DNA from 3 places in the Herbaspirillum sp. Her2 genome. Region 1 is predicted to be linked to each of the others. Evidence: predicted binding sites of a transcription regulator. Region 1 holds the regulator's gene; each other region holds the start of a gene.
What was found. Region 1 encodes FliA, which starts transcription of late flagellar genes. Its sites were predicted from a motif close to CTAAAGTTTNNNNNNNNNNNGCCGNTA; they were not measured.
Positions count from the first base shown of each region.

Region 2: ACWHXP_RS11640 (FlxA-like family protein) is a predicted target of FliA. The motif match lies at 3,550-3,576, and genes of this name have one in related genera.
Region 3: ACWHXP_RS23930 (DUF5610 domain-containing protein) is a predicted target of FliA. The motif match lies at 2,414-2,440, and genes of this name have one in related genera.

Region 1 is NZ_CM176331.1:2,148,902-2,154,384, forward strand. Features, by position in the region: gene flgC (flagellar basal body rod protein FlgC) at 1-252, opposite strand, end outside; gene flgB (flagellar basal body rod protein FlgB) at 258-686, opposite strand; gene flgA (flagellar basal body P-ring formation chaperone FlgA) at 916-1,653, shown strand; gene flgM (flagellar biosynthesis anti-sigma factor FlgM) at 1,867-2,181, shown strand; gene ACWHXP_RS09745 (flagella synthesis protein FlgN) at 2,213-2,671, shown strand; gene ACWHXP_RS09750 (RNA polymerase sigma factor FliA) at 2,800-3,537, opposite strand; gene ACWHXP_RS09755 (MinD/ParA family ATP-binding protein) at 3,543-4,346, opposite strand; gene flhF (flagellar biosynthesis GTPase FlhF) at 4,381-5,483, opposite strand, start outside.
Region 2 is NZ_CM176331.1:2,555,168-2,560,650, forward strand. Features, by position in the region: gene ACWHXP_RS11620 (alpha/beta hydrolase) at 1-283, opposite strand, end outside; gene ada (bifunctional DNA-binding transcriptional regulator/O6-methylguanine-DNA methyltransferase Ada) at 337-1,479, opposite strand; gene ACWHXP_RS11630 (Lrp/AsnC family transcriptional regulator) at 1,665-2,183, opposite strand; gene hppD (4-hydroxyphenylpyruvate dioxygenase) at 2,331-3,446, shown strand; gene ACWHXP_RS11640 (FlxA-like family protein) at 3,641-3,988, shown strand; gene ACWHXP_RS11645 (MFS transporter) at 4,036-5,406, opposite strand.
Region 3 is NZ_CM176331.1:5,273,924-5,279,406, forward strand. Features, by position in the region: gene ACWHXP_RS23925 (Tex family protein) at 1-1,397, shown strand, start outside; gene ACWHXP_RS23930 (DUF5610 domain-containing protein) at 1,559-2,314, opposite strand; gene ACWHXP_RS23935 (deoxyguanosinetriphosphate triphosphohydrolase) at 2,766-3,917, opposite strand; gene aroKB (bifunctional shikimate kinase/3-dehydroquinate synthase AroKB) at 3,919-5,483, opposite strand, start outside.

The sequences.
Region 1 (5,483 bases):
CATGGGATGCTTGGGGTCGTAGACCAGCTTGGGCGGGGCCTGATTCTCGACCACGGCCGCCACTTTCACGCCGCTGTCCTTGACGCTGCCCACCGGAATGGCTTCGAACACCACCTGCTTGGCCTTGTAGGGCGTGCCATCGGGGCTGGTCGCGCTGTCGGCGTTGGCGATGTTGCTGGCCGTGGCGTTGAGGCGCTGTGCCTGGGCGCTCATGGCCGAGCCGGCGACGTTGAAGATGTTGGAAAGAGACATGTTTATCAGCCCGGTTGGATAGCGTTCAGCATGGCCTTGATCTGGCCGTTCACGGAGGTGACGCCGGCTTCGTAGCGGATGCCGTTGTCCAGGAATTCATTGCGCTCCACATCCATATCGACCGTATTGCCGTCCACGCTGCCCTGGGCCGGCGTGCGGTACTGCAAAGCGGTGCCGCCGATGCTGCCCGGACCGTTGTCGGGCGCAGTGCCGGCCACGTGGGTGGCAGCGGTGCGCTCCAGCTGCAGCGGCGGGATCGTGTTGGACTTGCTGTCCAGCGCATTCTTGAGCGCGTCGGCAAAGTTGACGTCACGCGCCTTGTAGTTGGGCGTGTCCGCGTTGGCGATGTTGGACGCCAGCACCTGCTGGCGCTGCGACCGCAGGTTCAGCGCCATCTCGTTGAAACGGAAATAATCGTCGAGCTTAGAGACCATCAGGTCCTCCGGAAGTACCAGCGCCCCCCTGTCCTGCCCGGCCGGTTGCCGGGCCGCTTGCGGACTGCGCCGATGATGGAATTACGTAGGCTTGATCATACGTTCGCACCCCGAACTCTAAGGGGCGATAAAGAGAGAAAAGCCTCCCCTGTTTGCCCTTTTGACCTCGCGCGCGCGACGTACCATGAGTGCCAAGATTCGCCTATGCCCTGCGGGCAAGTTGCACAAAATGAAACACGCTTTCCGCGCCCTGCGCCGCACTTTCGCCGTCCTGTCCTTGCTTGCAGCCGGCCTGGGGGCGACTGCGCCTGCACTCGCCCAGAACGACCCCAACTCCCCCCAAAAGCAGGACTTGCAAGCCTTGCAACAAGTGGCGGAGCAATTCCTGAAAAGCCAGACCTTGGGCCTGCCCGGCAGCGTCACGGTCACCATCGATCCGGCCGATGCACGCCTGACGCTGGCGGCCTGTCTTGAACCGCAAGCCTTCATGCCCAATGGCGGCCGCCTGTTCGGCCGCACCACGGTCGGCATCAAGTGCGTGGCCCCCTCCCCCTGGACCATCTACCTGCGCGCCAACGTGCAGGTGATCTCGGATTACCTGGTCGCCGCGGTCCCGCTGGCCCAGGGCCAGACCATCAGCGCCAGCGACATCACGCGCATTCGCGGCGACATGTCGGCGCTGCCCAGCGGCGTGATCACCGAAGAATCACAGGTCATCGGCCGCGTCGCCAACATGTCGCTGCGCGCCGGTACGCCGCTGCGCCTCGACACCATCCGCAACCAGCGCGTGGTGCAGCAAGGCCAGGCGGTACGGGTCGTATCGATCGGTCCGGGCTTCCAGATTTCCACCGAAGCGCGCGCCCTGACCAATGCCAACGAAGGCCAGATGGCCCAGGCCCGGACGGCGGCCGGCCAGGTGGTGAGCGGTATTGCCAAAGCGGGCGGGATTCTGGAAATCAACTATTGAGCCGGTGGCCGCGGTTTCTCTATTGATATGAAGCAATTTCCCGCAGGGCAAGTCCTGCGCGGAACGCAGCGGATCGCCCGGACAGGAATATGAAGAAAAGTACCCGAATTCAGCTTAATTCAGGTGCGGGAATGTTAAAGTTTGCCCAGAACTGGTCGATAATCCATACGACAGGCGGGTGCGAAGCGCCCCCACCCTACAAGGAATACTGCCGTGAACGTTAACGACGCCCTCAAATCTGCTGCCCTCAACACCGAGCAGACGCAAACGCAGACCCGCAACACGACTGCCGCCAATCCTGCGGGCACCGACCCGGCCGCCACCAAAGCGGCTTCGGACAGCGTGCGCTTGTCCAGCACCTATCAGGCGCTGGAAACCAAGGACACCAAAAACGGCGGTTTCAATGCCGAAAAAGTGGAAAAGCTGAAAGCGGCCATCGCCAACGGCACTTTCCAGATCGATGCCGACAAGATCGCCGACGGCGTGATCGATACTGTCAAGAATCTCATCAGCGCCCGCCCGGCCTGATTCCCGTTTTACCGCTCAGAGGATCTTTCGCATGAATCCGGCCAGCAACCTGTCCCTGGAACACGCCGCGCTGTCGCGCCTGGTGGAAAAACTGAGCCAGGAACAGGCACTGCTGGCGGAAGCCACCGCCGAAGGCCTGACCGACATCATTACCGAAAAGGCCGCTATCGTTGCTGAAATGTCCACGCTGGCCGGCAATCGCCACGCGCTGCTGGGCAGCCTCGGCTACAGTGCAGATGAAAGCGGCATGCAACAGTGGATGAATGAGCAAGCCAGCGACGCTGACCGCGAGATCTGGGCCAGCCTGTTCGAACTGGCGCAGGACGCCAAGGAACTGAACCGCGTCAATGGCCTGCTGATTGGCAAGAAGCTCTCCATCAATCAGAGCGCCCTGACCATCCTGCAAGGCAAGACCGGCACCGGCAATTTCTATGGCCCGGACGGCCAGAACAGCATCCGATCCTCGGGACGCCGTCTGGGCGTGGTATAAGTTTCAGCCGCTTCCCGCTCACGGAAGCACAGCAAGATCGCATCAACAAAAAGCCCGGCATTTGCCGGGCTTTGTCGTTAACGAGTCCTGCGTCCTCTCTCGGATCTGCGCCCTGAAGGCAGGCAGCCTCAGGCCACCCCGCTCCAGGAATGCTCGCGCAGATACGAACGCATGCGCGAGATCGCCTGGCTGTGCAACTGGCACACGCGCGATTCGGAAACGCCCATGACGGCGCCGATTTCCTTGAGGTTCATTTCCTGCTCGTAGTAGAGCGCCATCAGGATCTGCTCACGCTCGGGCAAGGCCTTGATGGAATCCACCACGGCTTCGCGGAAACCGCCATTGATCAGGCTCTGCAGCGGATCATCCTCGCCGTCGCCGGTCTGGTAGCGGTCCAGGAAGTGTTCGTGGCCGCCATCGTCGTCGTGGAAATCTTCGTAATAGATCAACTGGTGGCCGCCGCAGTCGGTCAGCAGCGACTGATACTCGGCCAGGCTGATCTTCATGTGCTGCGCCACTTCCGCTTCTTGCGGCTGGCGGCCCAGTTGCTGCAGCAGGGACTGCATGGCTTCCTCCACCTTGCGCGCATTCTGGCGGATGCTGCGCGGCAGCCAGTCGCTGCTGCGCAGCTCATCCAGCATGGCACCACGGATACGCTGCACGGCGTAGGTCTCGAACTGCGCGCCATGGGTTTCCTCGTAGCGGTTGACGGCGTCGAGCAAGCCCATCATGCCGGCCTGGATCAGGTCGTCCACCTCTACGCTGGGGGGCAGCTTGGCCTTGAGCTGATGCGCCAGTTTCTTGACCAGCGGCGCATGCTGCTCCAGTACGTCGTTCTTGCCCTTTTTTCCCTTGACGTTATACATGCACGTCACACTCCCAGACTGGCGCCGTCGGTGGCCATCCCGTAGCTGCTGCGGGCCGCATCCGGACCGGCGGTGAAGCGCTTGGACAGGCGCTGGAAGGCCAGCGCGGCACCGGCAAAGGGAAACACGTCCATCACCGCCCGCCCCTGTCCGGTGGCGCGGCGAATATGGTCATCCGCCGGAATCGCGCCGATGAAATTGAGCTGCGCCGCCAGGTAGCGGCTGGCCGCTTGGGCCATGTTGGCGTAGACGGTACGGGCTTCGGCTTCGGTGGCATCGTTGACGATGAGACTGAAAGGACGGCGACCGATGCGGTCGCTCAGGCTCTTGAGGAGCACATAAGCCGCCTTGATCGAAGACGCCGTAGTCGAGACCTGGATCACGATCTCACCCATTTCCATGGTCGGCACAGGCAGCGACAGGTCGCGTGCCAGCACGCCATTGACCAGTGTGATCTCGGCCTGCTCGATGAGGCTGTCGAAGATCTCCGCCAGACGGCCGGCATGCGGATCGGTCGCCGAGGGCACGTTGCGGCGGGCGATGCGCGCCATCGAAAAACCTTCCGGCAGGAGCCGTGTGGCTTCCGCCATGGGACGCTCCATGCGCGCTACTTCCTGCAGCGTCGCCACGTCGTGACGCAGGCCGATGCGGGTCAGCAGACCGGTTGTGGCCACGTCGCCATCCACCACCAGCACGCTGTGCTTGGCCTGTGACAGTGACGCCGCCAGATTGATGAGCATGGCACTCTTCTCTTCCTCACCCAGCACCGAGAAGAAGGTGAACAGCCTGGGCACCGGACGCTCCAGCATCCGGCGCAACCCTGCTGCCTGGTCGATATCGTAACTAGCCAAAGCTCACCTCACGCAGTCCCCGGTCATTCATGGACATGGCAGTAGGACCGATCACGCCCGGCAACTCACCTTCCTGGAATTCGAAAGGGGCCGTTTCACGCTTCTGCTTGAAGGCACGGTCGGCGAGATAAAGCTTGTTGGCCACGTGCAGGTCTTCCGGCACGCGCTGGCCATTGGCCACGTAATGCAGGTTGAGCTTGTGGCGGATCACCACATCCAGCACGTTGCCGATGGTGGCGGCTTCGTCCAGCTTGGTGATGATGCAGCCGGCCAGCCCGGAGCTGGAATAGGCATGTACCACTTCATTGAGCGTACCGCCGGTGGCGGTGGCATTGAGGCACAGCAGGCGCTTGATGTCCACGCCGGCACCGGCCAGCATGGCGTCCTGCTCGGCCACCATCTGGTCGCGCTGGCCGACACCGGCGGTATCGATCAGTACGGTGTGCTTGCCCTTGAGCTCTTCCAGGGCGATGCGCAGGTCGGTCTCATCCTTGACCGAGTGCACCATCACACCCAGGATCTTGCCGTAGATGCGCAGTTGTTCGTAACCACCGATACGGTAGCCGTCGGTCGTGATCAGGGCCAGCTTGCCGGAGCCGTGGCGCATCACGCAGCGCGCCGCCAGCTTGGCGGTGGTGGTGGTCTTGCCAACGCCAGTGGGGCCGACCAGCGCGAAGACGCCGCCGTTTTCCAGCAGTTCGTTTTCGTTGGCCAGGGTATTGAGATTGCGCGCCAGCACCGACTTGACCCAGAACATGATGTCCTGCGACTTGGAGTTGGCAGGCAGGTTTTCGGTGATCAGGCGCGACAGGCTGGCCGAGAAGCCGGCCGCCAGCATTTCCTTCAGTACCACGCCCTTGAGCGGATCGCGTTTCTGCGTACCGCCCCAGGAAATCTCGGCCAGCTGGGTTTCCAGCACGCCGCGCATGGAGCGGATCTCGCTCATGACTTCGGAAAGGATTTCGTCGTAGTCCTTGCCATCGAATTCAGGCAGGGCCGAACGTGGACGCTGGTCATGTTCACCAGATTCCTGCGCCTGCTGGGCCGAGGCCGGACGGCCACCGGCCTCCTGCTCCGCACGGCGGCTGCGCCAGA
Region 2 (5,483 bases), 410 kb from region 1:
AGGCGTAATCCTTGCGGCTACCCTCGTTCCAGCTGCCGCCATAGAAGAACACCACCACCGGCAAGCCAGGACCGGAGGCGGTGGCCGGGGCGTTGGCGGGACGATAGATGTCCAGCTTTTGACGCGGGTTATCGGTGTTGGCGTAGGCCACCCCTTCGGTCTTGACGTAGGAAGAAGCGGGCGTAACGGCATTGATGGCCGACAGCGGCGAACAGGCGACCACACCACCCAGGATCAGTACCGCGCCCGCGAATGCGAGACCAGCCTTGCCAAGAACATGCATGCGCAACTCCAGCGATGAAGGAAGGCCTATTGTAGCCGCGCCGGGCAAAGGCTTCAGGCGCGCTGGTCTTTCGGGCTGGCGGCGTCTTCCCTGCCCTCGGCTTCGCGCGCCAGCAAGGCGCTCTTGCGCGCGATGCCCCAGCGATAGCCGGAGGGCGCGCCATCGAGCCGGACGATGCGATGGCAGGGAATGAGCACGGCGATCTCGTTGCGCGCACAGGCATTGGCCACCGCCCGCACCGCCGCAGGCTGGCCGATGCGCGCGGCCAGTTCGGCATAGGTCAAGGTGACCCCGGGCGGCACTGCGCGCAGTGCTTGCCACACACGCTGCTGGAAGGCGGTACCGCGCACGTCCAGTGGCAAGGCGGCACCCTGTCGCGGATCGTCCAGCGCGGTCAGTACCTGTGCCAGCGTTTGCTCGAAGGCGGCATCGCCAGGGGCGAGATCGGCATGGGGGAAACGATCCTGCAGTTGCCGCAGCAACTCCTCCGGCTCGCTGCCCAAGGTGAGCGCGCAGATACCCTGCTCCGTGGCCGCCACCAGCAAGGCTCCCAGCCAGCATTGCGCAACGGCGAAGCGGATTTTCTCGCCACGGCCGCCACGACGATAGGTCGCCGGCTGCATGCCCAGTTGCGCCTTGCTCTGAGCATAGAAGCGGCCACTGGAATGGAAGCCGACGTCATAGAACGTCTCGGTCACGCTGGCACTGCCGCCGAGTTGCGCGCGCAGGCGGCCGGCGCGATGGGCATCGGCATAGGCCTTGGGAGTGAGGCCGGTGTGCTGCTTGAAGACCCGATGAAAATGATGACGGCTCAAGCCCGCGGCCTGCGCCAGCGTGGCCGTATCCGGCTGTTCCTCGGCCTGCGCGATCAGGCGGCAGGCTTGCGCGATGGCCTGTGCCTGGCGCTCTTGCAAGGGCGGCTGGTCCGGCTTGCAGCGCTGGCATGGACGAAAGCCCGCTGCTTCGGCCGCAGCGCAGCTGGCGTGGAAGGCCACGTTCTTGCGCAAGGGTGTGCGTGCCCCGCAGGAGGGCTTGCAGTACACGCCGGTGGTGCGCACCGCATACCAGAACCGGCCATCGAAAGATGCATCGCGCTGCTGCACGGCTTGCCAGCAGGTGTCGGGATCGAGTCCGTTGACGTCGGCGGCGGAGGCAGCGGAGCTAGTCGGCGGAGGAGAAGAAGTCATGGTCAGCATGGAGCGCTCCCGGAATCGGATGCCACTGATTCTAGGCCTGCGCTGACGGGGCAGCACTCCGGCGATTGCTTTTGAATTCCTGAGCCGGATCAGAGGCGGAGCAAAGCCTGATAAAAAGCATCATTCGATTATTCAATGATTGAGGCATCCAATCATTGAATAACGACATCATGCTTTTTGAAACCTCACTGCGAGAAGCGGATGCGCTGGCGCGACTTCACCGGCTGCATCACGTGTTCCAGCGGCAGTTCATGGGATTGCTTGACCTTTTTGAGGGTGATGTTGGACTTGACGTTGGTCACGCCCGGCAGGCGCAGCAGGCGCGTCATCATGAATTCGGAGAAAGCGGCCAGGTCGGGGGCCACGATGCGCAGGATATAATCGCCCTCGCCCGTGACGGAGAAACATTCGGTCACTTCCGGCATCGTTTCCACGGCCTTCTCGAAGAGTTCGCCACGGGTCTCTCCCTGGCGGTCCAGGGTCACGGTGGTGAACGCGGTCACGCCCAGACCGACCACGGCCGGGTCCAGCACGGCGGTGTAGCGTTCGATGACATGGGCTTCTTCCAGCCGCTGCACGCGGCGGCTGATCTGCGAAGTGGACAGGTGGACTTTCAGACCGAGGGCGCTATTGGTAATATGGCCATCTCGCTGCAGCTCGGTCAGCAAGGCCAGGTCGTAGCGGTCCACGTTGATGATGCTCATTTGTCTCTCCAAAGTTCATATTTAAGAATTATTTGTGCATATTATCTAATATATCGCGCAAAAAACAATCACAAATTGCAGTCTTGACGCAATAAACTCCTCGCATGGGCCGCGCTTGGCGGCCCTCCCCACACGAGGAGACACCAGATGGGCCACGCAGACACCCAGTTCGCCACCGCAGCCGCCAATTCCCCTGTCCGCGCCAGCGGCGACCTGTTCGACAATCCCATGGGCACCGACGGCTTCGAGTTCGTCGAGTACACCGCCGCCGATCCGGCCGGCATTGCCGCCGTGCTGGAGCTGATGGGCTTCACCGCCGTGGCGCGCCACCGCTCCAAGAATGTGACCCTGTATCGCCAGGGCCAGATCAACTTCATCCTCAACGGCGAACCCGGCAGCAATGCCGCCGCCTTCGCCCAGGTGCACGGGGCTTCGGTGAACGCCATGGCCTTCCGCGTCAAGGATGCGGCCCATGTGTACAAACGTGCACTCGAACTCGGTGCCGAAGGCGTGGAAGCCAAGCTGGGCCCGATGGAACTGAACATTCCTGCCATTCGCGGCATCGGCGGCTCGCTGCTCTATCTGGTGGACCGCTATGGCGACAATGGCTCCATCTATGACGTCGACTTCCAGTTCTTCCCTGGCGTGGAGCGCAATCCCAAGGGCGTGGGCCTGACCTACATCGACCACCTGACCCACAACGTCATGCGCGGCGCGATGGATACCTGGTCGTCGTTCTATACGCGCCTGTTCAATTTCCGCGAGATCAAGTATTTCGACATCGAGGGCAAGGTCACCGGCCTGCGTTCGCGCGCCATGACCAGCCCCTGCGGCAAGATCCGCATTCCCATCAACGAGAGTGCCGACGACAAGTCGCAGATCGAGGAATTCATCAAGCAGTACAACGGCGAAGGCATCCAGCACATCGCCCTGGGCACCGACGACATCTACCAGACCGTGCGCGCCCTCTATGCCCGCGGCGTGCCGCTGCAGGACACCATCGCCACCTACTATGACCTGGTGGAACGCCGCATCCCCGGCCATGGCGAAGACCTGGCTGCCTTGCGTGAACTTAAGATCCTGATCGACGGCGCACCCACCGATGGCCAGGGCCTGCTGCTGCAGATCTTCACGCAGAACCTGATCGGGCCGGTGTTCTATGAAATCATCCAGCGCAAGGGCAATGACGGCTTCGGCGAGGGCAATTTCAAGGCCCTGTTCGAATCCATCGAGCTGGACCAGATGCGCCGTGGCGTGATCTGATCCCCTGACCGCAGCCACTGCGGGCCGCCCTGAGGACGCCCGCATGTCGAAGGCGCAGCACCCTTTACGGGACTGCGCCTTTTACTTTTTTTACTTTCCGTGGCTCAAGATGTCCGCGTGGCTGCCGTAAAACAAAGCGAAGGCACTATCGCAGTCCCCTTGCAATCCTTGCGCCCCTGTGGGCTGGAGTTCGCATGAACGTCGCGTATGAACAAGAACAACCTGCCCACGCTGAAGTCGCAGTGGCAGACACGCTGGACCATGACCCCGCCGAGCTGGTGGCGCAATTGAGCCACCGCATCCTGCTCCTGCAGCAGCAGGCGCAGTCCCTGGCGCGTTTCCCGGGCAACCGGGATGGCAAGCAGCAGCGCCAGTTGCTGCAGCAGCAGATCCGCAATCTCTACCAGCAATTGTTTGCGCTGGAACAGCAGCAGGCGCAGCAGCGCCGCCGCAGCGAAAACTATCTCAGCATGGCGCTCTCCGTGGCGGCCCATGCCGCGCACCAGCATGCCCACGGCGAGACGGTGGCACCGGCGCTGTAAGCCCGGCAAACCCGGTCTCAACGCCCTGCCCTGCCCGGTCCTCCCGCTCAATAACGCAGCCGCGACAGGCTGACCAGGCTGGCCGCGCCCGCCAGGGCGGCGGCAAAGCACAGGACCAGCGCATACGGCGAGCCCGAGAACCCCATCAGCATCGCCACCACCGACGCCCCGACGGTCTGCCCGGTCAGGCGTGCCGTGCCCAGCATGCCGCTGGCTCCGCCGGTCCGTTCACGCGGCGCGGCACTGATCATGGTGCGGTTGTTGGGCGACTGGAACAGTCCGAAGCCGATACCGCACACCGCAAACATGGACAGCATCAGGCCATCGGGCGTGCTGCGGTCCACCGTCAGCAAAGCCAGCAATCCCAGGCACATCACGGCCAGCCCGATCCCCCCCAGCAAACCCGCAGCGACGCGGTCCGACAGCTTGCCGGCCACCACGCCGGTCAGCGCAACGGCCACCGGCCAGGCCGTCAGCAGCATGCCCGCACGCGCGGCGCCCATACCCAGATGATTCTGCAGCATGAAGGGCAACATCACGAAGACCGCCATCTGCGCTGCAAAGGAGCAGAACGAGGTCCCGATCGACAAGGCAAACAAGGGGATGCGCAGCAGGTCCAGCGGCAGCATGGGCGCGCTCGGCGACTGCAGCTTGAGCAGCAATGCCAGGCTGATGGCGGTCAGCAGCGCGCAGCCCGCCACCACCCAGCCGCCTTGCAGGTGGCCGATGGCATCGATGGTGTAGAGCAGCAAGCCGATGAAGGCCATGCACAGCAGCGCCGACTGGCGATCGAAACGGCGGGCCGACAAGGGATTGAACGGCAAGGCGCGGCTGCCCACGGCCAGCGCCGCCAGCCCGAGCGGGATGTTGATGAGGAACAGCCAGTGCCATGAGCCCAGATGCAGGATGACCCCGGCCACGGTGGGCCCCAGCGCATTGCCGGTCCCGGCCACCAGCGCGTTGTAGCCGATGGCCCGGCCCAGCTGCCGGGCAGGATAGATGAAGCGGATCAGCGCGGTATTGACCGACAGGATGCCGGCCGCCCCCAGCCCCTGCAGCACGCGCGCCAGGCTCAGTTGCAGCATGTCGCCGCTGGCTGCACACGCCAGCGAGGCCAGGGTGAACAGAAACAAGCCGCCCAGGTAGACGCGCCGATAGCCGATCACTTCGCCCAGGGAGGCCAGCGGCAGCAGGCACACCGCCATGGCGATCTGGTAGCTGTTGATGACCCAGATGGCATCGGCATCGCTGGCTTTCAGGTCGGTGGCCATGACCGGCAACGCCAGATTGGCGATGGAGCCGTCGAGCACCGCGATGCTCAGGCCCAGCACGACGGTGGCGATGGCCAGCAGCCGCTGGCGCGGCGGCAGGCCATCATGATCGGGGGAAGTGGAAGACGATGCGGAAGTAACTGCCATGAACCTGCTCTATCGCTCTGTTCTCTATTGCTCTGTTGCTCTGTTGCTCTGTTGCTCTGTTGCTCTGTTGCTCTGTT
Region 3 (5,483 bases), 2.5 Mb from region 1:
ACGTCTTCGCCCGCAACCTGAAGGACCTGCTGCTGGCGGCACCGGCCGGCCCGCGTGCCACCATGGGCCTGGATCCGGGCCTGCGTACCGGCGTGAAGGTCGCCATCGTGGACGCCACCGGCAAGGTCGTCGCCACCGATACCATCTATCCTCACCAGCCGCGCAATGACTGGAACGGTTCGCTGCATACCCTCTCGCAACTGGCCGATAAGCACAATGTCTCGCTGATCTCGATTGGCAACGGCACCGCCTCGCGTGAGACTGACAAGCTGGCCCAGGACCTCATCAAACTGCGTCCCGAACTCAAGCTCACCAAGATCGTGGTCTCCGAAGCGGGCGCATCGGTGTATTCGGCCTCCGAATTCGCTTCCAAGGAATTGCCGGATCTGGACGTGTCGCTGCGCGGCGCGGTCTCGATTGCGCGCCGCCTGCAGGACCCGCTGGCCGAGCTGGTCAAGATCGATCCCAAGTCCATCGGCGTGGGCCAGTACCAGCACGATGTGAGCCAGTCGCAACTGGCGCGCTCGCTGGATGCCGTGGTCGAGGACTGCGTCAACGCGGTGGGGGTCGATGTGAACACCGCTTCCGCACCGCTGCTGGCGCGCGTCTCCGGGCTCAACGCCAGCGTGGCGCAGAGCATCGTGTCCTACCGGGATATGAAGGGTATGTTCAATTCCCGCGCAGCGCTGCGTGAGGTGCCGCGCCTGGGCGACAAGACCTTCGAGCAAGCCGCCGGCTTCCTGCGCGTGATGAATGGTGAGAACCCGCTGGATGCCTCGGCGGTGCACCCGGAATCCTATCCTTTGGTGGAAAAGATCCTGGCCGACATCAAGAAGGATGTGAAGAGCGTGCTGGGCCAGACCTCGCTGTTGAAGGGCCTGTCGCCGGCCAAGTATGCCGATGAGAAGTTCGGTGTGCCCACCGTCACCGACATCCTGAAGGAACTCGACAAGCCAGGCCGTGACCCGCGTCCCGAGTTCACCACGGCGACCTTCAAGGAAGGCGTGGAAGAGATCAAGGACCTGCGCGTGGACATGATCCTCGAAGGCGTGGTCACCAACGTCGCGGCCTTCGGTGCCTTCGTCGACATCGGCGTGCACCAGGATGGCCTGGTCCACATTTCGGCGCTGTCCAACAGCTATGTGAAGGATCCGCACACCGTGGTCAAGGCCGGCCAGGTGGTCAAGGTCAAGGTGCTGGAAGTGGACGAGAAGCGCAAGCGCATCGCCCTGACCATGCGCCTGAACGACACCGCGCCGGCCCCGGGTGCGCGCAATGAACAGCGCGGTGACCGTACCGATTCGCGCCGTTTGTCGCAACACCAGAACCAGCGCGGCCGTGAGCAGGCACCGGCCAACAATGCGATGGCCGCGGCCTTTGCGAAGTTGCGTGGATGATGTGTGTTTGTGATGGTTTGTGATGTCGAGGGCGGTCTTTCTCACGCCTTTCGATGTCATGAAAAATAAGTAAAAAGAGGCTGTCTCCCAAGAGAGACAGCCTCTTTTTTATTAGTTTTTGCGAATTGGCTTTTGCAGCTCAGCGCGACTGCAAGGTGCGATTACGCACTGGTGCTGATCCGCGTCTGGCTCACCGACACTGAAATACTGACAGTCGTCTCGCTGGCCACCAGGGTACCGCCCTGGCCATCCGCATTGCCTTCGCTGCCCGATCCGTCCTCACCCTCCTGCTTGCCGCCCTTGACCTTGTTGATGAAGTCGCCCAGCGCCTTCTGCACCAGGTCATAGGTCTTGTCGATGTTGCTGGCGATATCGCCTTGCAGCACGTTCAGGCTCTCCAGGATGCCGCGTGCTTCCTTGAAGCCCTGGTCGACACCCTTGAAGATCAGGTTCATGTAGTCGTCAATGTTGCTGGCGTCTTCCTTGTCCGGATTGTTCTGCTTGTAGAGCTCGAACATGTTGGTGATGAAGGAGACGATGCGGCCGGCCGTTGCCTCCGGCGAATTGTCCTGGGTCGATGCGGTCTGGATGGCGTTGTCGCCCAGCTGCGGACGCAGGATATCGTTGATGTTCTCGATGGCGGTCTTGTAGACCAGCGACAGCGGATCGTTCTGCGTCTGCAGCGATACCTCCAGCGAGGATTGCACGATGGAGAGATTGAACTGGGCCTTGGCGCCGCTCACGGTGAGCAGGTTGGCTTGCTTGGCCTGGGCGATCTTGTCGCCGCTGCTGCTGTCGCCGGCGGTGGCGGGCAGCTTGTCGTTGTCTGACGCTGCGGCAGAGGTCGACGAAGTGGAAGAAGGGGTGACGGGCAGCAGGGACTTGTTGTCCACGCCGCTGGTGTTGCCGATAGCCATGACGGTCTCCTGAAAATGAAAGGGGATCCGGGCATCAGAGGGGGAGACGGATCCACGGAAGCGAAACTGCGCACCATGCGCATCCACTCCATTCCTGCATAACGGCCTGTTCAAAGCGGACTTGATATTGACAGAAATTTACACCTGTCAGTTTCTGGGGGACTTCGTTGACAGGCCTGCATTGCACCCGCGCAATCTTTGGGAAAGCCTTGCTGGAAGCGGGTTTGCGGCGATACCGTGCGTGCCGTCGGGCTGACCGCAAGGGATGCAGGCGATCAAGAAAAAATGTAACGAAATGTGCGCGAGAGACCGGCAGCGGGATTTCAATTGCAGTGAGGTAATGAAATTGCGCTGGCAGCACGACAATGAGGGCGCACGGATGCGCTGAATGAAAACGCCGCGTATCGATACGCGGCGTTCAACGCGGGCGTTGCACCCGCTCCATCAATCCTCACTCCATCACGAACAAGCGCCGATGCTCGCGAATGGCATAGCGATCGGTCATGCCGGCGATGTAGTCGGCGACTTTGCGCGCCTGCTTGTCGAGACGCTGGGTTTCGTCCGTGATGCCCTTGACCTGATAGTCCGGCGGCAGCAGGCTGGGCTGCGTGGTGAAGGCCTCGAACATCTCGGCGATGATGCGGCGTGCCTTGGCCGTCATGCGATTGACCTGATAGTGGCGGTAGAGCTTCTCGCGCAGGAATTTTTTCAGGATGGCCGCTTCGGCTGCCATCGCATCGGAGAAGGCGATGAGCTGCGGCGCATTGCGCACATCCTCGATGTCGCGCGGGGCGATCTCGGCGATGCGGCTGCGCGAGGTCTGGTTCAGGTCGACGATGAGCGCATTGATCATGCGGCGCACGGTCTCATGGATGACGCGGCGTCCGGTGATGCCGGGATAGGTCTGTTCGACTTCGCGCAGATGGCGTGCGAAGAAATCGACTTCGCTCATCAGCTCCATGGTCAACAGGCCGGAGCGCAGGCCATCGTCGATGTCGTGATTGTTGTAGGCGATCTCATCGGCCAGGTTGGCCAGCTGCGCTTCCAGCGAGGGCTGCTTCTTTTCCAGGAAGCGCACGCCGATCTCGCCCAGCTGGCGCGCATTGTGCAGGGAGCAGTGCTTGAGGATGCCTTCGCGCGTCTCGAAGGTGAGATTGAGGCCATCGAAGGCAGCGTAGTGCTGCTCCAGCTCATCGACCACGCGCAGGCTCTGCAGGTTGTGTTCGAAGCCGCCGTGATGCTTCATGCAGTGGTTGAGCTCGTCCTGCCCGGCATGGCCGAAGGGCGTGTGGCCGAGGTCGTGGGCCAGCGAGATGGCTTCCACCAAGTCTTCGTTCAGTTGCAGGTTGCGCGCGCAGGAGCGGGCGATCTGGGCGACTTCGATGCTGTGGGTCAGGCGGGTGCGGAACAGGTCGCCTTCATGATTGACGAAGACCTGCGTCTTGTATTCGAGACGGCGGAAGGCGGTGGAGTGGACGATGCGGTCACGGTCGCGCTGGAATTCGCTGCGCGAGCCCGGTGGCGTTTCACTGAAGCGCCGGCCTCGCGAACTTGCCGAGTGGGCGGCATAGGGGGCGAGATGGTCGGGCGCTTCAGTGTGCATGTCATTCTCCGGTGCAGGCCGCCAGGGTTTGCAAGAGCAGTTCCTGCGGCGCGTTGGTAATCAGGGGACTGCCCAGCGGCTTGATCAGGATGAACTTGATCGCGCCGCCTTCGTTCTTCTTGTCCACTTCCATCAGGTCCAGCCAGCGTTCGGTGCCCAGGTTCGGGGCCACCGTCGGCAGGCCGGCCGCGGCGGTCACGGCGCGGATCCGTTCGCGCGTGGCGGCATCGATGTAGCCCAGGCGCTGCGACAGATCGGCCGCCATCACCATGCCGCAACCGACCGCCTCGCCATGCAGCCACTGGCCGTAGCCCAGGCCATTCTCGATCGCATGGCCGAAGGTGTGGCCGAAGTTGAGGATGGCGCGCAGGCCGCCTTCGCGTTCGTCCTGGCGCACCACCTCGGCCTTGATCTCGCAGGAGCGCTGGATGGCATAGGCCAGGGCGGCGTCATCCTTGGAGACCAGGCGCGCCATATTGGTTTCGATCCAGTCGAAGAAGGGAGCATCGATGATGGCACCGTGCTTGATGACTTCGGCAATGCCGGCCGCCAGTTCGCGCGGGGGCAGGGTGTGCAGGGTGGCGGTATCGGCGATGACGGCCTGCGGCTGGTAGAAGGCGCCGATCATGTTCTTGCCCAGCGGATGGTTGATGCCGGTCTTGCCGCCCACCGAGGAATCCACCTGCGACAGCAAGGTCGTGGGCACTTGCACGAAGGGCACGCCGCGCATGTAGGAGGCGGCCGCAAAGCCGGTCAGGTCGCCGATCACGCCGCCGCCCAGGGCGATGAGGGTGGTCTTGCGGTCGCACTTGTCGGCCAGCAGACGATCGAAGATCTTCATCAGGCTGGCCCAGTTCTTCTCTTCCTCGCCATCGGGCAGCACGATCTCGGTGACCTGCTTGCCTGCCGCGCGCAGCGCTTGCGCCACCTTGTCGAGGTAGAGCGGACCGACCTTGTCATTGGTGACGATGGCCACGCGCTTGCCCTTGACGTATTGCGGCAAAAGCGTGGCGTCATCCAGCAGGCCGCGGCCGATGTGGATGGGATAGCTGCGTTCGCCCAGGTCGACGTTGAGGGTCAGCGAAGCGATCGTGGTAGCGGCGGGAGCGGTGTTCTGGTTCATGCTGCGAAGATTCGGTTCGGTGCTGGCGGCACCATGGAAGATCTGGGTGGAATGACTGCGGGACAGCGTGGTGCTGCCGTCCGCGCCTTGCGTCAGGACCGCGCTGTGACTCTCGAATACGACGGTTTCGTCAGGTTCCGGTTCGGCCAGCCAGGAACCATGCTTGGGCGAGAGTTCCAGATGGCTGATGATGGTCTGCACCAGGAATTGCACATTGGGCCGGTTGGTCTCGACGACGAAATCGGCCACTTCGCGATACAGCGGATCGCGCTGGCGCGACAGCTCTTCGAGCTTGCGGCGCGGATCGGCGGTCTGCAGCAGCGGGCGGTTCTTGTCGCGGCCGGTACGTTGCAGGATCTGGTTGATGCTGGCGCGCAGGTAGACGACGGTGCCGCCCTTCTTGAGGTTCTCGCGATTCTCGGCACGCAGGACGGCACCGCCGC